Regions from separate parts of the Peribacillus sp. FSL P2-0133 genome, predicted to be linked through region 4. Evidence: riboswitches for the same ligand, from Rfam matches in the RefSeq annotation. Region 4 holds a riboswitch; each other region holds the start of a gene.
What was found. Region 4 has a riboswitch for S-adenosylmethionine ahead of MKY17_RS02655 (sugar ABC transporter substrate-binding protein). Riboswitches for the same ligand answer to the same signal wherever they lie in the genome.
Positions count from the first base shown of each region.

Region 1: linked by a shared signal. The riboswitch ahead of MKY17_RS11650 (Na+/H+ antiporter NhaC family protein) and the one ahead of MKY17_RS02655 (sugar ABC transporter substrate-binding protein) in region 4 are both predicted to bind S-adenosylmethionine.
Region 2: linked by a shared signal. The riboswitch ahead of MKY17_RS25350 (5-methyltetrahydropteroyltriglutamate--homocysteine S-methyltransferase) and the one ahead of MKY17_RS02655 (sugar ABC transporter substrate-binding protein) in region 4 are both predicted to bind S-adenosylmethionine.
Region 3: linked by a shared signal. The riboswitch ahead of mtnK (S-methyl-5-thioribose kinase) and the one ahead of MKY17_RS02655 (sugar ABC transporter substrate-binding protein) in region 4 are both predicted to bind S-adenosylmethionine.

Region 1 covers NZ_CP150254.1:2,431,638-2,436,364, forward strand. Annotated here, with positions in the region: gene MKY17_RS11630 (LysR family transcriptional regulator) at 1-108, opposite strand, end outside; gene hutG (formimidoylglutamase) at 232-1,188, shown strand; gene MKY17_RS11640 (hypothetical protein) at 1,476-1,631, shown strand; gene MKY17_RS11645 (SOS response-associated peptidase) at 1,692-2,363, shown strand; SAM riboswitch class I at 2,652-2,759, shown strand; gene MKY17_RS11650 (Na+/H+ antiporter NhaC family protein) at 2,950-4,266, shown strand; gene MKY17_RS11655 (hypothetical protein) at 4,383-4,553, opposite strand; gene MKY17_RS11660 (chromate transporter) at 4,550-4,727, opposite strand, start outside.
Region 2 covers NZ_CP150254.1:5,243,391-5,248,117, reverse strand. Annotated here, with positions in the region: gene MKY17_RS25360 (CaiB/BaiF CoA-transferase family protein) at 1-604, shown strand, start outside; gene MKY17_RS25355 (hypothetical protein) at 862-1,386, shown strand; gene MKY17_RS25350 (5-methyltetrahydropteroyltriglutamate--homocysteine S-methyltransferase) at 1,609-2,712, opposite strand; SAM riboswitch class I at 2,795-2,896, opposite strand; gene MKY17_RS25345 (hypothetical protein) at 3,072-3,500, shown strand; gene MKY17_RS25340 (glycerol-3-phosphate responsive antiterminator) at 3,666-4,208, shown strand; gene MKY17_RS25335 (MIP/aquaporin family protein) at 4,436-4,727, shown strand, end outside.
Region 3 covers NZ_CP150254.1:3,378,170-3,382,896, forward strand. Annotated here, with positions in the region: gene MKY17_RS16135 (pyridoxal phosphate-dependent aminotransferase) at 1-744, opposite strand, end outside; gene MKY17_RS16140 (carbon-nitrogen family hydrolase) at 844-1,626, shown strand; SAM riboswitch class I at 1,698-1,851, shown strand; gene mtnK (S-methyl-5-thioribose kinase) at 1,930-3,132, shown strand; gene mtnA (S-methyl-5-thioribose-1-phosphate isomerase) at 3,147-4,193, shown strand; gene MKY17_RS16155 (LCP family protein) at 4,354-4,727, opposite strand, start outside.
Region 4 covers NZ_CP150254.1:541,332-546,058, forward strand. Annotated here, with positions in the region: gene MKY17_RS02650 (GTPase domain-containing protein) at 1-1,653, shown strand, start outside; SAM riboswitch class I at 1,749-1,854, shown strand; gene MKY17_RS02655 (sugar ABC transporter substrate-binding protein) at 1,971-3,083, shown strand; gene MKY17_RS02660 (sugar ABC transporter ATP-binding protein) at 3,141-4,643, shown strand; gene MKY17_RS02665 (ABC transporter permease) at 4,645-4,727, shown strand, end outside.

The sequences.
Region 1 (4,727 bases), 1.9 Mb from region 4:
TATGGCATTACTTAGGGAAGGTTGTGATATATGCAGCATTTTTGCCGCTTTTGAGAAATTCTTTTCCCGGACAATTGTAGTGAAATATCGAAGTTGACGAAGATCCATATATTCTCCTTTCTATAGCTTTAAACTATAGATATATTGAAATTTTGTATTGGTAATTATATATTATCTCATTTATAATTTTGAAAAAAGATATTTCGGAATTTTTTAAATAAAGGAGAAATTATGTATACAAATCCGACTTTAAAATATTGGAATGGAAGAATTGATTCGCAATCTGACATGGGCAGCTTCAGATACCACCAAAGAGTACGTTTGGCACCGATTTCTGAATTAGCCATCTCTTCCAATGCATCAAGTACCTTTGGATTGATTGGCTTCAAATGTGATGAAGGCGTCAAAAGGAATAAAGGCAGGATTGGTGCTGCAGAGGGGCCTGATCATATTAGGCAGTCATTGGCAAAATTACCCTGCCATTTACCCTCCCAAACCGAGCTGGTGGATGCTGGCGATGTAATATGTGAAGGTACAGAGATGGAGGCCGCCCAATCCCAACTGGGATCGGCTGTTACCCGGATACTGGAGAGTAAAGCGATTCCTATCATACTTGGGGGAGGGCACGAAACCCTGTATGGCCATTATCTTGGGATTAGGAAATCCATTGGACCCAAAGCTAGATTGGGGATCATTAATATTGACGCTCACTTTGATATGAGGCCTTATGAAAAAGAAAGTTCATCAGGAACGATGTTTAAGCAGATTTTGGACGAAGATCAAAGTTGTGGCTATTTATGTATCGGAATTCAGAAGCAGGGGAATACGAAGGCACTGTTTGAAACTGCCGAGAGAAGTAAGGTTGACTACATTTTGGAAGAAGATTTATCATTGAACGAAATGGATGAAACTAAGCGGCGGATAAATGATTTCGCTAAGGAATATGACTACATTATTCTTACATTATGTACAGACGTTATTGATTCAGCCTACGCACCTGGGGTAAGTGCTCCATCGCCGTTTGGACTGAATCCGAAATTGGTCCGTGCCATTATCAGGCATATCGTATCGAATGAAAAGATCCTCTCCTTTGATATCTCGGAAGTGAATCCTTCGTTGGACGAAAATAATAAAACCGTTACATTGGCAGCACATTTAATAAATGAGGTTTTACTGCATTTTAAATAATGAATGGCTTTCCTCAATGCCATCTCCTTAATCAATTATCGGTATTGAAGCGAAAAACCTTTGACAGATCCTGACTGTCCATGAATCATTCATGGACAGTCTTTTTTTGCCGCCTATCAAGGATTTATGGTCCCGGGCATTGTTCGACTAACCCTTTAAAGTGTAAAGGAACCTCCATGCGGCCTCTTCATTAGAAGATTAACCATGACTCTGCCATAGTTCAATACTGATACTTGTGGGTTTTTGGTTTATAATAACAACCATCTAGCCTTTTGAGGGGGGATTCCATGAAGGAATATAAAGTAACGGTAAGGAATGGCAGTACCTTAATTTTGTCGGAAATCATTAAAGCTGAAGATGAAAGAGAAGTCCTTGGCACCCTTTTGATTTCCAGCGAATTATTTAATCAACCATTTACCGACATCAGGATTTTAGAACGCTGATTTGTGCCTTCCCGTTCCATTTGTTACACTGTAATAAATCTTAATACGGTAGGCGATATTATGTGTGGACGTTTCACCCTTTTCACTGACATTGAAGAAATAAAAGATCGGTTTGATATTCAAGGATCATTTGATGAGGAATACCAATTCAGCTACAATATTGCTCCCTCCCAATCCGTGCTATCCGTCATTAATGACGGGGCAATGAACCGACTTGGATATCTTCGGTGGGGACTCATTCCTTTCTGGGCAAAAGACGAAAAAGTGGGCTATAAAATGATCAATGCCAGAGCGGAAACCATTGCAGAGAAAGCTAGCTTTAAGAATGCGTATAAGAAGAAGAGATGCTTGATAATCGCTGACTCATTTTATGAATGGAAGAAGACACCAGAAAGAAAAATACCGATGCGAATAAAACTGAAGAATCATGCTCCATTTGGAATGGCCGGTATATGGGAATCCTGGAAATCCCCTGAAGGCCGCAGCATCTACACGTGCTCCGTTATAACAACCGTTCCTAATGAGCTGATGACCAGCATTCATGATCGCATGCCTGTAATCCTTAATCCAGAAGATGAAAAAGATTGGTTGAATCCATCCATTAATGATCCTGCATATCTGCAGCAGTATTTAAAGTCATTCGATTCGGAACTAATGGAAGCTTTTGAGGTATCGACTGATGTGAACTCGACTAAAAAAAATTCACCTAACCTAATACAACAAATTTGCTGAGAGGTCATTAGACCTCTTTTTATATTAATTCCGTCCCGATAAATATCATAGAAGACTCATTGTACTGATTAACTGCACATTTCAAGATCTCTTATTAATCAGTAAGAAGTGCATGTGAATACTTTAAAACTAAACCTTGCGAAAATAGACAAAATGCTGTACTCTTATATTTGCTTTTCAAAACGACTTCGATGTCACTTTCACAAACTAAGATGGTTTCAGCAAGCTTCCAGCCTGGTACTTTTCTGACAGGCATCGTAATATTTTATAAATTATATAATTTTGATCTTCTTATCAAGAGAGACGGAGGGACTGGCCCGAAGATGTCTCGGCAGCGGACTTAATAGGAGTGCTGTGCCAAATCCAGCAGGCTGATTTTCGCCTGAAAGATAAGGAGGGTGTTTTTTATAAATTAAAAGACCTCTTCTTGTTGTTTAATAGAAGGGGTCTTTTTTATGCTGACAGTTTTTTTAGCTATAGCTCCATGAATGGGTAATCAAGTTCAAATTGGTGTTATTTGCGAAAACTGTTAAAAGAATAAAAGCTATGACACATGTCATGGGAAAAATAAAAAGAGGTGTACATCATGAGTGCAAACAATAAAGGGAATCCATGGGCTTTGATTCCATTTGTCGTATTTTTAATTTTATTTATAGGGTCCGGAATCGTCACTAAAGATTTTTATTCATTTCCGGTGATTGTAGCAATTTCTATTGCATCAGCAGCTGCATTGGCAATGAATCGGAAAGAAAGTTTCAATCAAAAGGTTGATATTTTCTGTAAAGGTGCCGGTGACGCCAATATTATGTTAATGGTTATCATTTTCCTTTTAGCCGGCGCTTTTGCCGAAGTTGCAAATGGCATGGGGGCAGTTGAATCAACGGTGAATCTTGCCTTAGCCGTTTTTCCGCAAAATCTTTTAATGGTAGGGATATTCATTATCGCTTGTTTTATTTCTCTATCTATGGGGACTAGCATGGGAACGATTGTAGCCCTAGCACCTATCGGGGTGGGAATTAGCGAGCAAACCGATATTTCGCTTGCCTTTTCAATGGCTGCCGTTATTGGTGGTGCGATGTTTGGAGATAACCTATCCTTCATTTCAGATACGACAATCGCTGCAGTTCGAACACAGGGAACGAAAATGAAGGATAAGTTTAAGGTGAATTTTTTCATCGTTTTACCTGCGGCCATCATCACATGTGCCATTCTTGGAATTTTAACGATGGGTGAACAAGCCGACATCACCCAAAATTCTTATAATTGGGTGAAGATTCTTCCATACCTTTGCGTATTGATCACTGCATTGGCAGGAGTCAATGTGTTCCTGGTCCTTTCTATCGGAATTGTATTTGCCGGAATAATCGGCTTGGCGGATGGAAGTTATCAACCGTTGGGTGTCATTCAAAAAGTTGGTGAAGGAATGGCGGGAATGTATGAAATATCCTTCCTTGCCATTTTAATTGCAGGTATGGTTGCTGTAATCAAACATAATGGTGGCATCGATTATCTACTCCACCTCGTGACCCGAAATAGCAAATCAAAAAAAGGGGCGGAATTCAGCATTGCCGGGCTTGTTGGTTTGACGAACCTTTCAACGGCAAATAACACGATTTCGATTATCATTGCCGGGCCACTTGCCAAAAATATTGCTGAAAAGTATGGGATTGATCCGCGTAAATCGGCGAGCTTACTTGACGTTTTTGCCTGTTGTATCCAAGGGTTGATTCCATATGGGGCACAGCTGCTTGTTGCAGCAGGAGTAGCAAAGATTTCACCGATAAGCATCTTGCCGTATTCATATTACCCAATACTAATTGGATTTTGTGGAGTCGTTGCCATCTTGATTGGTTTTCCACGGTTTCGGCCTGGAGAAGATGTAGCGAAGAAACGTACTTCTTAAAATGAGAATAGGTAATGAAAAACACCCTGGATCATTGGATACAGGGTGTTTTCTGTATGATCGAAATACTAAAACATAAGCATAAAAATTATTCAGAAGTCACCCTCGCTCTTATTTCAGAATAAGTGTCCTAAACTAATCAAGGCCGTCTTCATCTGACCTGAAAATACCAATTCATCTGTTTGATATTTCTTTAATTTATGATAGACAAATTTTTTCCATAACCAAAATAACTGTGCTTCTTTCCGGTCCATATTGATAATGGTTTTGCGTGAGGCATTTGTCATGAATAGAGGACAACACCAACTAAACCAGAAAGAATAATTACATAGGCTGGGTGCCAGCGTAATTTCATTAGGGCAAATAACGATAATCCAAAAACGAGTAATAAGCTAATCGTATGCCATGAAAAGTTCGGGGCTATCATATGATTGGAAAGTGCTAAACTGATTGCTGCAAAG
Region 2 (4,727 bases), 1.1 Mb from region 4:
CGGTATATTATCTGCAGTCATTCACAGGGAAAGAACGGGATTCGGCCAAGCCATCGACATCAGCATGACCGACTGCAGTTTTGCCTTGAATGCCATATCCGCACCCCTGAATTTACAAGGGGGCCTCGATCTTGAACCAGAAAAACTGATGTTGAACGGAGGATCCTTTTATGACTTTTACGAAACGAAAGATGGACGCTATTTTTCGGTAGGAAGCCTTGAGCCCCCTTTTCGAAAAGCCTTATGTGAAGCGATCGGTGCACCCGAATTGTATGAACTGAGCATGAAAAGCGATGAAGAAAGCGGAATCAGGTTTAAAACGGCCGTCCGACTGGCTTTCCTTGAAAGGGATTTTCATGAATGGCAGGAAATATTCGCTGATTTCGAGGCCTGTGCAGAACCAGTGCTGACCTTCACTGAAGCGGCCGAACACCCCCAATTGAAGGACAGGGGAATGATCGTCGAGGTACCGGACGGAAAAGGAAATGCCCAGAAGCAAATCGGCTGCCCGATCAAAACATCGGTTTTCACCCCTGAATATAAACATGCAGGCTTGAGGCCAGGACAAAACAACGCAGAAATTCTTCACACCCCCAATCGCTAAATAAAGCTGTAAAGGCTATCACTTTTCCGAGTTTTTTTGGAAGGGGATAGCCTTCTTTTTGAAGGTCGAATTAAGTTGGAGATAGGTCGAAATAAGCGGAGGAAGGCCATATTAAGCTGGAAACAACCCAAATTAAGCAGAAGGAGAACAATAGCACTTGTGGAAAGCAATATATGATTAATGTGAAAAATTTACCAGTTATAACTAATGTGGGCAGGGTATCAGAGTAGCATCCTGGTAAGGAGGGTTGCTTAAACATGTTTGGTCTCTCTGATATCATTAAATTTCTATTTTCCTTTTTTTTGATCATGCCGATCGTTACGCTGATACATTTGAGCGGGCATATTTTCTTTGTTACGATCTTTGGGGGATCAGAAAAGAAGATCTTGATAGGTTGTGGTAATAAACTTTTCGCCTTTCGGAACATAGAGGTGAGGAAATATTATTTTTGGAATGGGACTTGCGAGTTCAAGGGATTGAAACATGATAATCGATTGACGAATACGCTGATATATTTAGGGGGGGCTATCTTTAATTTAGTCAGCATGCTGACCATCTATAGTTTAGTGTATCAGAATATCCTGGACAGCTCGGTGATCTGGTATCAATTCATCTATTTTTCTTTCTATGTTATGTTTTTCTCCTTGTTTCCGATGTATTTCTCGGACGGGTCGCCTAGTGATGGGAAGGCTGCGGAATTGGCCTTGAGGAACAAGCTGGAAGATAGGGTGACGGATGATATATTTGTGAAGAAAATGGATGATGATGATAACTGCAAGTAAAAAGGGGACGTGCTGGTGACCGTTCTTTTTTTGTTTGCTTTCAGCTTTAGGATTCATCATTCATCGTTAGTTTCATAATTAGCAAAACTTGATACCGTTATCTAAAGAGTCATTAAAGGAATGGAAATGTATTATTGCAAGAACCTAATCGGCTCCCTTATAAGTGCGGCCGATTAGGTTGTTCAAATCCTGTAAATCAGAATTAAAGTCTCCGCTAAAAAATCATTTCCATACTTCTTTTGCTACATCAACGACGAATTTCAGCTTTTCCCATTGCTGTTCTTCGGTCAGCTTGTTGCCGTGATGGGTGGAGGCGAAGCCGCATTGCGGACTTAAGCATAATTGTTCGAGAGGAACGAAGTGCGAGGCTTCTTCAATGCGTGCCTTAACAGCTTCCTTGTCTTCGATTTCTCCATTTTTTGAAGTGACGACACCCAGTACGACCCGTGCTCCGCCATTTGGAATGTATTCCAATGGTTTGAAATCTCCTGAGCGTTGATCATCATATTCCAAGAAAAATCCATCCACTGTTTCTTTTGCCAATAAAGTTGGGGCGATACGGGCATAGCTTCCTTCAAACGCCCAAGTCGACTGGTAGTTCCCACGACATAGGTGTGTAGTGACGACAAGGTCTTCTGGTTTGCCTTCCAATGCGCCATTAATTACGCGAAGTGCAAGATCGATTAACTGTTCCCTCGTATATTTTCCATCTTTGAACTGGAAATCTGGAGCTGAAAGTCTGGCAATATATACATCATCCAATTGAAGATAACGTACACCTGCTTCATAAAAAGCCTTCAAAGCATGCTGATACGCTTTGATGATATCATTAGCATAGTCTTCAATATCAGGGTAGATGTCTTCATTATGAATGCCTACAGCAAATAATTGATTTGGGCTGGGAATGGTTTGCTTGGCAACGGCGCGTCCGTTCACGATTTTGTTCAATTCAATGAAATCGCGAATGAAGGGATGTTCAGGATTGAATGAAACCTTCCCGGTATTGCGAACGTTATATCTCTCTGTTTCCACACCATCGAATGTGAGACCTTTTTCAGTCACATATCCCTCGATGCCATTTAAATGTTCGAGGAAGTCAAAGTGCCACCATGTTCGTCTGAACTCACCATCCGTCACGGCCTCTAATCCAACTTCAATTTGTTTTTCGACAATCCGATTGATTTCTTCGGTTTCAACTTCACGAAGCCGCTCTGCTGAAATGGTACCTTCCTTAAATTGCTTTCTGGCAATATGTAAACGTTCTGGTCTTAATAAACTTCCGACGTGATCAGCCCTGAATGGTGCTTTCGTTAATGTGATTGACATGTTGCATTCCTTCTTTCCTTTTAAAAATAAAAAACCTCTTCTTAAAAATAAGAAGAGGTGTTGGCAGCAAAGCTATATACTCTTCTTATCTTCAAGTTTTTACACTTCTGGAATTAGCACAGTACATGATCAGTCTGTTGCTGAGGCATCAAAGGGCCAGTCCCTCCACCTCTCTGGATAAGAGTTGTCTATTAAATTAATTATGACTATACAGATAGTTTTTATAAAGGTCAAGTATTGAAGGTGGAAGATTTCGAATATACCGATTATTAATATGGGTTGAAAAGTTAACTACATCAGGGAACCTGGCATATGCTATAACCGACGTTCCGTATGAGCGGCAGGAGGGGAATGCAAGGATGAGTACATTCAGTCCATTCAAAAATGGCATACCAATAACGGTAACTGAAGCCATGATAGAGAAAATCTTAAGAATGAAATCATATGGTCAGGATATTAAAGTCGAGATTACGCCAAAGCATATAGTACTTTCCGGAACGATGGAAGTGAAAAAAATGATGTTTAAGAAAAACGTAGCTTTTCGGATTACATTAAAACCGGTTCATGTGGAAAAAAGAACGATTGTATTTGAATTAGTGGAAATGGAACCAATTGACAGGAATTTCATCAACCAAAGGATATTTAACAGACCTCCATTTTTTGAATTTGAAAAAAGAACGATCAAAATGAATGTTAATGCTTGGAGCATCGTGAGAAAAATTCCCGTTGGCACAATTAAATCGTATGAACTCGTCGAAGGTGCATTGAAAATGAAAATTACTTTATGATGGAGTTTACATACATTCTTAGCCGAAAACTATAAAGGGAGTGACAGGTATGATAGTGTTATGGTGACATTGGTCATGAAAAAAATGTGTTTGATAAATCAAGCTCTTTAAAATATACTAAATGACTTGAAGTTTTGAGTTTTTCTGGGAATGAGGAGGATAATGATGGATCAGAAGATTTTGCCTGCTTCAGCAAGCATGAAGGATTTCGAAAGATTTTTAGAAAGTTCCTATGAAATAGGTGTGTTTCTTGATTTGCATATATCACAATTGAAAAACGTAAGTATGATGGCAAAGCAGCATAATAAGAAAATGATTTATCATGTCGATTTGATCCATGGCATAAGAAGTGATGAGTACGCGACAGAATTCATTTGTCAGGAATATAATCCATATGGGCTGATTTCAACTAAATCAAACGTTATATTGAAGGCGAAGCAAAAGGGAGTCATTGCCATCCAGCGAATCTTTTTAATAGATTCACATGCGCTTGAGAAAAGTTATAAGCTGGTGCAGAAAACCAAGCCGGATTATATCGAAGTATTGCCGGGCGCTATGCCATGGATGATAAAAGAAGTGAAGGAACGATTGCAGACACCGATTTTTGCAGGCGGCCTCATACGTACTTCGGATGAAGTCATGAACGCCCTTGATGCTGGAGCGTCGTCAATCACCACTTCCAAAACTGAATTATGGGATATCGTTTAATAGGGGAAATTAAAAAAAATCACAGAAAAATAGATTAATTTTTTACAAAATATTGACAGCGTTTTCATTACCTAGTATATTTTATTGTACAAGTTAATATATGTGACGGAGACTAGGAGATTCACAACAGATCTATTCATAATTTATTTTATGAAGATAGTTCTGCTGTGGATCTCCTTTTATTTGTTGGCATGGTTTAAAAATTTATCAGGGGAGGGGTTTTATTCATGACTCCATTTTGGGGAGAAGTGTTAGGTACGATGATATTAGTTTTATTCGGAGCAGGCATTGGGGCTGGTTCATCCTTAAAGGGTTCCTATGCAAAAGATGCCGGCTGGATCGTTATCACGATTGCATGGGGATTGGCTGTTACGATGGGTGTTTTTGCAGTGGGGTCCATAAGCGGGGCGCATTTAAACCCGGCAGTCACAGTAGGGTTTGCGATTATTGGGGAATTTCCTTGGAGTGATGTGCCCGGTTACATCGTTGCCCAAATGATTGGCGCAATCCTTGGAGCAA
Region 3 (4,727 bases), 2.8 Mb from region 4:
CCACCCTGCCATATTGTATGTTTTCGATAGTGTGTATATTTCTATTCCTACATCCTTCGCTCCCTTTGCCTGGAGAAAGCTTATCGGTTTTTTTCCGTCGAATCCGATCGCACCATAAGCGAAATCGTGGACCACACAAATGGAATGCTCTTTTGCGAAGGTGACGGTTTCATCAAAGAAACTTTCAGTTGCAGAAGCACCTGTGGGATTATTCGGATAGTTCAAGAACATCATTTTGGCTTTATCAAGTACTTCTTTATGTATGTCATCGTATTTCGGAAGAAAATCATTTTCTTCTGTCAAGGGCATGAGTTCGGTCTTTGCCTGGGCTAAAACAACTCCGGAAAGATAATCCGGATAGCCTGGATCTGGAACAAGGATCGTATCACCTGGATTCAATAAACACTGCGGCAGTTCTACAAGACCTGCCTTCCCCCCGAAGAGAATCGCCACTTCACTATTCGGATCTAGCTTGACACCGTATTCTCGTTCATAAAAGACGGCGGCAGCATCTTTTAAATATTGATGCCCCCGGAATGGCGAATATTTATGATTTATCGTTTTTTCAGCGGCAGACTGCAAACTTTTCACGATATGTTCTGGCGTCGGCTGATCAGGGTTTCCCTGGCCTAAATTAATGACATCATGTCCTTGCTCCGTGATCGCATTGACTTTTGCGACTAGTGAAGCAAAAAACTGCTTGGGCAGGTCCTGAAGCTGGCCGGATTTTTCGAATTGCACCATTTATACACCTTCTCTGAAATTTCTTGAAATTCTAGTCACAAATGATATATGTTTATCATAGTCTTGTAAAGTATTTTTTACATGTGGGGGTTTTAAACGATGAAGTGGAAAATAGCTTGTATTCAAATGGATATAGCCTTCGGGCAACCGGATATCAATTTTCAGGTTGCAGAACAATGGATGGAAAAAGCGGCACGCTCAGAACCCGATATCGTCATTTTACCGGAACTTTGGACAACAGGATACGACTTGACCAGGTTAAATGAGATTGCTGATCATGAGGCAGAAAAAACGATTGAATTTTTTAAAACACAGGCACAGAAACACCAGATTCACATCATAGGCGGTTCCATTGCGAAAAAAACAAGCAAGGGAATCTATAACACCATGATCATCATCGATAAACATGGAAATCTCATTAAAGAATATGATAAGCTTCACTTATTTCAGTTAATGGATGAACATCATTTCCTGCAGCCAGGAGAAAAAGATGGTTTATTTACTCTTGATGAAAAAATATGTGCTGGATTCGTTTGTTATGACATCCGTTTTCCTGAATGGCAGCGAGCCCATACCGTTCAAGGCGCCGAAGTTCTATTCGTAACGGCTGAATGGCCAAAGCCGAGACTCGATCATTGGAGAGCCTTGTTGATTAGCCGTGCCATCGAGAACCAAGCCTATGTTGTAGCCGTTAATCGTTCAGGTTCGGATGTCAATAATATATTTGCGGGTCATTCCTTGATTATTGATCCATGGGGGAATATCATAAGTGAAGCCGGAGAAGAAAACGAACTCTTGACAGGCACCCTGGACTTCAAAAAAGTTACGGAAGCCCGTAACAAAATACCTGTATTCGAAGATCGCCGCCCTGATTTTTATTAATTTACCCATTGACAAACTATTTAAAAAGTTGTTATTATTTTCCCGAAGATTAAAATTTCAGAAAACATTTACTCTTATCAAGAGCAGGCTGAGGGATAAAGGCCCTATGAAGCCCAGCAACCGACTGTAATACCATTGTGAAATGGGGCGGATTCACCGCCGGATTATAAAATCCACAGAGCACGGTGCTAATTCCACCAGAATTCATATTCTGGAAGATAAGAGGTCCGAAGCCAAAACTTCTGCCTCTTTCTATATGAAAGAGGCTTTTTTATTCTTATTTTGAATCTGGAGGGGAAAAGAATGACGCAAAACCATTCAAATTTTAAGAGATTGACAAACGAAACAGCTATAACCCTTGCAAAAAAACTTGGGTTGGTCAATGCGGATGCAAGTTTAAAATGTAAAGAAATCGGCGATGGTAACTTAAATTATGTTTTTCATATTACAGACACGCACACAAATAAAGGAATAATCATCAAACAAGCGGTCCCTTATGCCAAGGTACTTGGTGAAAGCTGGCCGCTGACATTGAAAAGGGCTGCCATTGAAGCGAATGCGCTGATTCATTTCAGAAGTTATTGCCCCGAATTCGTACCGCAAGTCTATTATTCGGATGAACAGCTTGCCATCACGGTCATGGAGGATTTATCTCACTTGAAAATCGTTAGGACAGGATTGATCGATGGCGATTCATATCCATTGCTTTCACAGCATATTGGTGAGTATGTTGCGAAGACGGCATTTTATACATCCGATTATCATTTAGAACCATCTGCGAAAAAGGAAGTGGCCCGACATTTCACGAATCCGGAACTCTGCAAAATCACTGAGGTCTTTATTTTCACGGATCCATTTTTTGAGGAACTCCCCGGAGACTTCGAGGTGGAATTGACTGATGCCGCCAAAAATATCTGGAATGATCAAGAAGTAATACTTGAGGTCGCTAAGCTGAAACAAGGCTTTGAAACCGAGCAGGAGGCATTACTTCATGGAGATTTACATACTGGAAGTATATTTGCAAGTGAAACTGAAACAAAGGTTATTGATCCGGAATTCGCTTTTTATGGGCCCGTTGGTTTTGACCTTGGTCAATACACCGCGAACCTTCTCTTCCAGGCAGTCACACGCAATGGCGCTGGAAAGGAAGAGATTTTCACACACCTTCATGAATTTTGGAATGCCTTTGAAGAAACTTATACCGAATTATGGGAAGGTCAAAATAAAAGCCCATTCCGCCATGTGAAAGGTTATCTGCCTTACTTACTGACAAAATTCAAAAAAGATGCTTTCGGTTTTGCCGGCTGTGAACTGATTCGGCGAACCATAGGCCTTTCCCATGTTGCCGATATAAACGTCATTGAAAATAAAGAAACAAGGATTGCTGCCAAAACGGCAACATTGGAAATTGGTGCATTTTTAATTAAAAACCGGGAAGAATTGGATGTTCCAGCAGTCATTGAAGCATTGAAGCAACGTACACTGCCATCTTATTCAACCATTTAAAAGGAGACCTGCACATGACTACACTAGCACCCTTACCATATTCGGTACAATGGGATGATACCCATATTACATTATTAAATCAACAAGCCCTTCCTTCCATAACTGAATTTATTGAACTTCATTCTGTTGATGATGTATTTGACAGCATTTTGACATTAAAAGTTCGCGGTGCCCCAGCAATTGGACTGACGGCAGCATTTGGTGTTGCTCTTGGTGCCAAACAGGAAACAACCGCTGAATTAGGGGATTTCAAGAGAAATGTAACGAGGCATATTGAAAAACTCGCCTCTTCACGGCCAACTGCAGTCAACCTTTTTTGGGCGTTAAGGAGGATGGAGAACACCTTGCATGCTGCGCAAAGCATTTCAGCTGCAAAGGAAGCACTTGTATCGGAGGCTAAAGCCATCTTTGCTGAAGATGAAGAAATGTGCAGGAAAATCGGGGAACATGGTTTATCCTTATTCACTAGAGGAGATTCCATTCTCACTCATTGCAACGCTGGGGGAATTGCCACAGCTCGGTATGGCACAGCCCTAGCTCCCTTCCACCTGGCTAAAGAAAGGGACTTTCCGCTAAAAGTGTTCGCATGTGAAACGAGGCCTGTCCTGCAAGGTGCGCGTTTGACGGCTTGGGAATTGATGCAAGCGGGGGTTGATGTCACCTTAATTTCAGATAATATGGCTGCACATACGATTCACCAGAAACAAATAAATGGAATTATCGTCGGGGCCGACAGGATTGCGGCCAATGGAGATACAGCCAATAAAATCGGGACATTGGGATTGGCCATATTAGCCAAGCACTTTGGCATCCCCTTTTATGTGGCCGCACCATCAAGCACATTCGACCTTTCTATCGAATCCGGCACATCCATCCCGATCGAAGAACGGAATGAAGCGGAAATCACCTTCATTCAAGGTGTAAGGATCGCTCCGGAAAACGTGAAGACTTTCAACCCAGCCTTTGACGTTACACCAAATCATCTTATTACGAGCATCATTACCGAAAACGGCATCATAATACCGGATTTCATTAAAAACATTCCACATTTTGTTAATTGATGCAGGTTCCTTATTGATGATAAAAAAACGAGAAGGATTTCGTATCCCTCTCGTTTTTTAAAGATGATCATGATTATTCTTACGAGGTCTATAATACAATAATTCAAGTGAATTCGAACATATTCACTTAATATAAGGTTGTTTTCAATAATAGATCTTATTATTTTGAAAAGAACTCCTGAAGTGCCTTTTTATTTTTAGTGTAGTCCATTTCCAAAACGGCTCCGGACTGGGGATATATTTCATCTTTAAAGCTTCCTTCCACTGGAACCCTTAAGGTTTCGACGGTGTCCGGTGTATGGAAGACGGCTTTTGGACCCATTTCCATTATTGTTTTCAGTCCAATATCTGTATCCAGGTACGAGAGTCCTTGTTCGATGATACTAGGAAGGGCTGCCATCCCTTCGAAGGATGAGATTTGATTTATGAACGCTGTTTTTATTTGGACCATTACTTCTTGTTGACGCTCTACCCTTCCAAAATCACTTTCATCGTCATGCCTAAAACGGACATATTTCAATATTTCCTCACCAT
Region 4 (4,727 bases):
TGGATGGTCGAGGGGCTTAAGGATACCGAAAACTTCAATCTTCTTCTTGTAGGAAGTACAGGAAATGGCAAGACATCCTTCATTCAGTCAATTGTTGGCGAGAGCATTGCCGCTGAAGATCATTCGTCATTAGTCAGTGTCAAAGACGGGGATGATTTGGAAATCCTTGAAATTACCGATACAGATAGAAAGGTTGTCATGGAGCTAACTGAATTGGATGAAACACGCCGCCAGCGTGGGACTATTGTTGATGTGACAATCATAAGTGACTACCTAAGAAATAATGGTCTGCGATTATTGGATACACCGGGGTTCAATGGGGAAAAAAGCGTGGAATCAGATTTCCAAGGCTATTTACATGGCAGTGATGGACTGATGTTCGTTCTTGACGCCCGGGCGCCTTTCACCGGCAGCGAACGGGATCTGTTATTGGAAATTCAAATGATGGCTCCGAAACTGCCGATTCATTTCTTGTTAAATAAAATGGATACGATATACAGTGATCAGGTGGCAGTCCGGATGGAAGACGAAACATGGGATAAAGTGAATGCATATTTCCCGAATGCGAAAGTATTCGCTTTCTCCAAACTGTATGATAGCAAGCAGCAATTGAAGGACCTTTCAGCCTTCCTTCAATCGAATTATCAAGAGGATAATTGGAAGGAAAGAAGATCTGAAAAAATCCTAGCATTCATTCGTAAAACTTTATCTTATCTGTTAGAAAAACGGGCAGCCAATGAGCGGAAATGCGAGCATTCCATCTCTTGGAATGAACAGATGGAAGTCAAACTGAATGGGGCGGTCAATCAACTGGCTGATTTGGAAAAAGAAAAAAGTGAAAATATCATAAGGTCGTATCGTCTGCTTAAGGATGAAGTGAAAAATCAGCTTTCTTCTAAAATTCCTGAATTACTGAGGGATTGCTCTAAATCATTAACGGAAAGCAGTGATTTCAGTCAGGTCCATGTACAGTTAAACCAAGAAATGAATGAGCGGATTCAAAACTTCATTTCTGATAAGATCATGCCTCAATATTACCGTTCTCTTCAAGACTGGATTGCCAGTTCTCAAATGGAGTTCTCACAAAGCCAGCAGTTTATGGATGAGATGAGTGCCGGATTCAATGAATTATACAAAGAAGAACGGATTACGCTTGCAGGTGACTTCAGGGTATTGGATGACTGGCGCCGTGATGCCGATCGGATGACAAGCAGTATCCGCATCGAAAACGTTAATATCCTTTTGCGCAGGACTCCATCACAATTGCTGCTTAAAGGAGCAGGGAAGCTGTTTGGGGCGATACCGCAAAATAAAGCCAATATGTACAATCGTTATAAGAAATATCTGGAAAGTGAAGATTACCTGGATGTTGCGGAAATGATCACGGAACGTTTCCTTACCCAATTTGGATTGTTTGAAAAATCTTTGGATCGGGACATCGCACTTTTCTATCGCAGTTCATTTGCCTTACTTCAAAAAACGATTGAACAAACGCAGACCGAGATAAAAGACTTCCAGGCTGCATTGGAGCATATGAAAGAAAATCCGGAAGTTTACCGTGACCCGATCACTTTGTTCGAAGTGAAATTAAGGCAGTTGGAGAGGCTTGAAAAAATCGAGAAAAAGCGTCTAGCCCAGCTTCAAAGAAAATAAAAAATAACGGGGAACATTTCAAATATTCAAAAATCTATTGACTTTACGACTATATCCCTATAAAGTGATAATTACGAAAACGTAACTCAATATATCTCTTATCAAGAGTGGCGGAGGGACTGGCCCTAAGATGCCCAGCAACCGTTCCATTAGGAATTGGTGCTAAATCCTGCAAAACAGAAATGTTTTGACAGATAAGAGAGGGACAAGTCTGCAAAACAGCCGATTAAACCTCTCTATATTAGAGAGGTTTTTATTTTGGGATTTACACCGACTTAACTGATAAGACTAATTAGAAAACATGGAGGGGAAACAAGATGAGAAGGTCTATTAAAGGGATATTTATTTCAGCCATCGCTTCGGCTTTGCTTTTAACGGGTTGCTCTACTGGGCAGAGTTCCACAGAATCGAAGAAAGAAGAAAAAGTATCATTTGAAAATGTACCGGAAAGATTTGCAGATGGGGATGGAGCCAAGATCAAAGTGATCCGTAAAATTGGCGGTGATGATCATACGGCCCAATACCTGGCGGGGGCGAAGGAAGAAGGAGAAGCACTCGGATTCCAAGTGGATACATATACAGCCAATGGTGATACGGCTAAATTTCATGATGCGATAGCGCAGGCATTGGAGGAAGATTACGACGGCTATATCATTTCCCATGGTGATGATGCAGCAACTGTGAATGACGTTCAAAAGTTGGTTGATGCAGGTAAAAGCGTTGTCACGTTCGATTCAATAAGCGATCTATCTAAAATAGATGGTGTGACATTAACTTCACAGGATGATGAAGCGTTGGCAACACTGGCTTTTGATAAACTGATAAAAGAGCAGAAAGGTGAAGCGGCAATTGCATATCTTTGGGTGGATGGTTTCCCACCAATGGTAAGAAGAAATGCAGTCTATCAGGAAAAACTAAAAGAAAATCCTGGGATTAAAGAAGTCGAAAGATTCGGAGTGGCATCTGCCGATACTTCGGTTCAGACACAAAATGCTGTAGCCGCAATGCTGAATAAATACCCTAAAGGTAAATTGGATGCCATTTTCGCAACATGGGATGCCTTTGCCATCGGTGCAGCCCGGGCGATTAAAGAAGCGGGCCGAGATGAAGTGAAGATATATGGAATTGATGTATCTAACGCAGATCTCCAGGAAATCCAATCGGCAGATAGCTCATGGTCCTACACGGCAGCAGTCGATCCCAAGTTGATCGGTGCAGTTAATATGAGGATATTGGCTAAAAAATTGGCGGGCGAAGATACGCCGCAAACCTATGACTTAGAGGCTTCACTTATTTCACAAAAGCAAGTCCAAGCTTCAAAAGAAGCGGTAAACATGGCAAATCTGTCTGGTATTGTCGATGGATGGGGTGAATCTACGGAATTTGAAGAAGATTGGATGAAAGTTTTGAAGGATCATTATAAAAAGTAAAAAGAGACACTCTCTTTCAAGTAGAAGGGAGTGTCTGTTCAATAAGGGGGAATGGACATGGGCACGCAACTAGAAATGAAGAAGATTTCGATTGAATTTCCGGGGGTGAAGGCGCTGAGTGAAGTTGATTTTTCCGTACAATCAGGGACAGCCCACGCATTGGTCGGTGCAAACGGAGCAGGGAAATCGACGTTAATGAAAGTTTTATCGGGAGCCCATGTTCATTATTCAGGTGACATTTTTATTGATGGGATGAGGCGGGATATCCGCTCGCCAAAAGCGGCTCAGGAACAAGGCATTCAAATTGTTTATCAGGAAGTGGATACAGCCCTCATCCCTTACTTAACGGTTGGGGAAAATGTAATGTTGAATGATATGGTCCAAAACATGGGGAAAAAACAGAGGGTCCAATGGAAAGAGCTGCACAAACAAGCCTCTTATATTCTTGAAGATATGAAAATTCGTGTCCCTTCGAAAAAGCTGGTAAGAGACCTTACCTTGGCCGAAAAACAGATGGTCCTGATAGCAAGAGCCGTTTCGACAGAATGCAAATTCCTGATTCTCGATGAGCCAACTGCTCCGTTAAGTCATACGGAGACGACAGAGCTTTTTCGAATTGTAACTGAATTAAAGCAAAAAGGCGTGGGAATCATTTTCATTTCACATCGTCTGCCTGAGATTTTTGAAATCTGTGAGGAAATTACGATCATGAGGAATGGGGAGCGTGTCACTTGTCGAAAGAAGGAGGACATAACCCGTAACGAAGTGGTAGAGAATATGCTCGGTAAAGCCATGGATGACCAGTTTCCAGAAGTCAATGCTTCGATCGGAGACGTCATTCTGGAAGTTAACGGATTGTCAGATGCCGAGAAAGTCAAGGATGTCAGTCTGAATATTAAAGCAGGCGAGATAATCGGCTTGGCAGGGTTAGTCGGGGCGGGAAAAACGGAACTCTGTAAAACCCTTTTCGGTCATGCTTCGATCACAGCGGGGGAAGTAATCCTGAATGGTCGAAAGCTTTCTTTGAAATCACCGCACGAAGCAGTAAAAAGCGGTCTGGCACTTGTACCTGAGGAACGCAGGAAAGAAGGGGTCCTCGTTCAGGAATCAGTCTCGGCGAACTTGACCGCAGCCAGTCTCGGCAAATTCTGCAAGACGTTCAGCTTCGTGGATCGTAAGGCGGAAAAGGAAAAGGCGAAGGAAATGATCGTAAGTCTCGGCATTAAAACTCCTTCAGGAGAAGTGAGTGTCGAAAACCTTTCAGGTGGTAACCAGCAAAAAGTTGCCATCGGAAAATGGCTTATGGCCGATGCGGATGTATACATATTCGATGAACCAACGAAAGGGGTCGATGTTGGAGCCAAGAAGGATATATTCGAATTGATTGCAAAGCTTGCAAGGAATGGGAAAGCGATCATTTATGCATCATCCGAGCTTTCCGAAATCATTGGCATTACCAACCGGACATATGTGCTATATGACGGGAGCACTGTCATCGAATTAGAAACGAGCAAAACGAATGAAGAAGAACTACTATTCTATTCAACAGGAGGAAAATAGGATGAGCATACCCATTCCTGTTACACAGACAGCGAAAGCGAAGAAAAAGCTGGAACTATTCGACTTTTTCTATAAATACGGCAC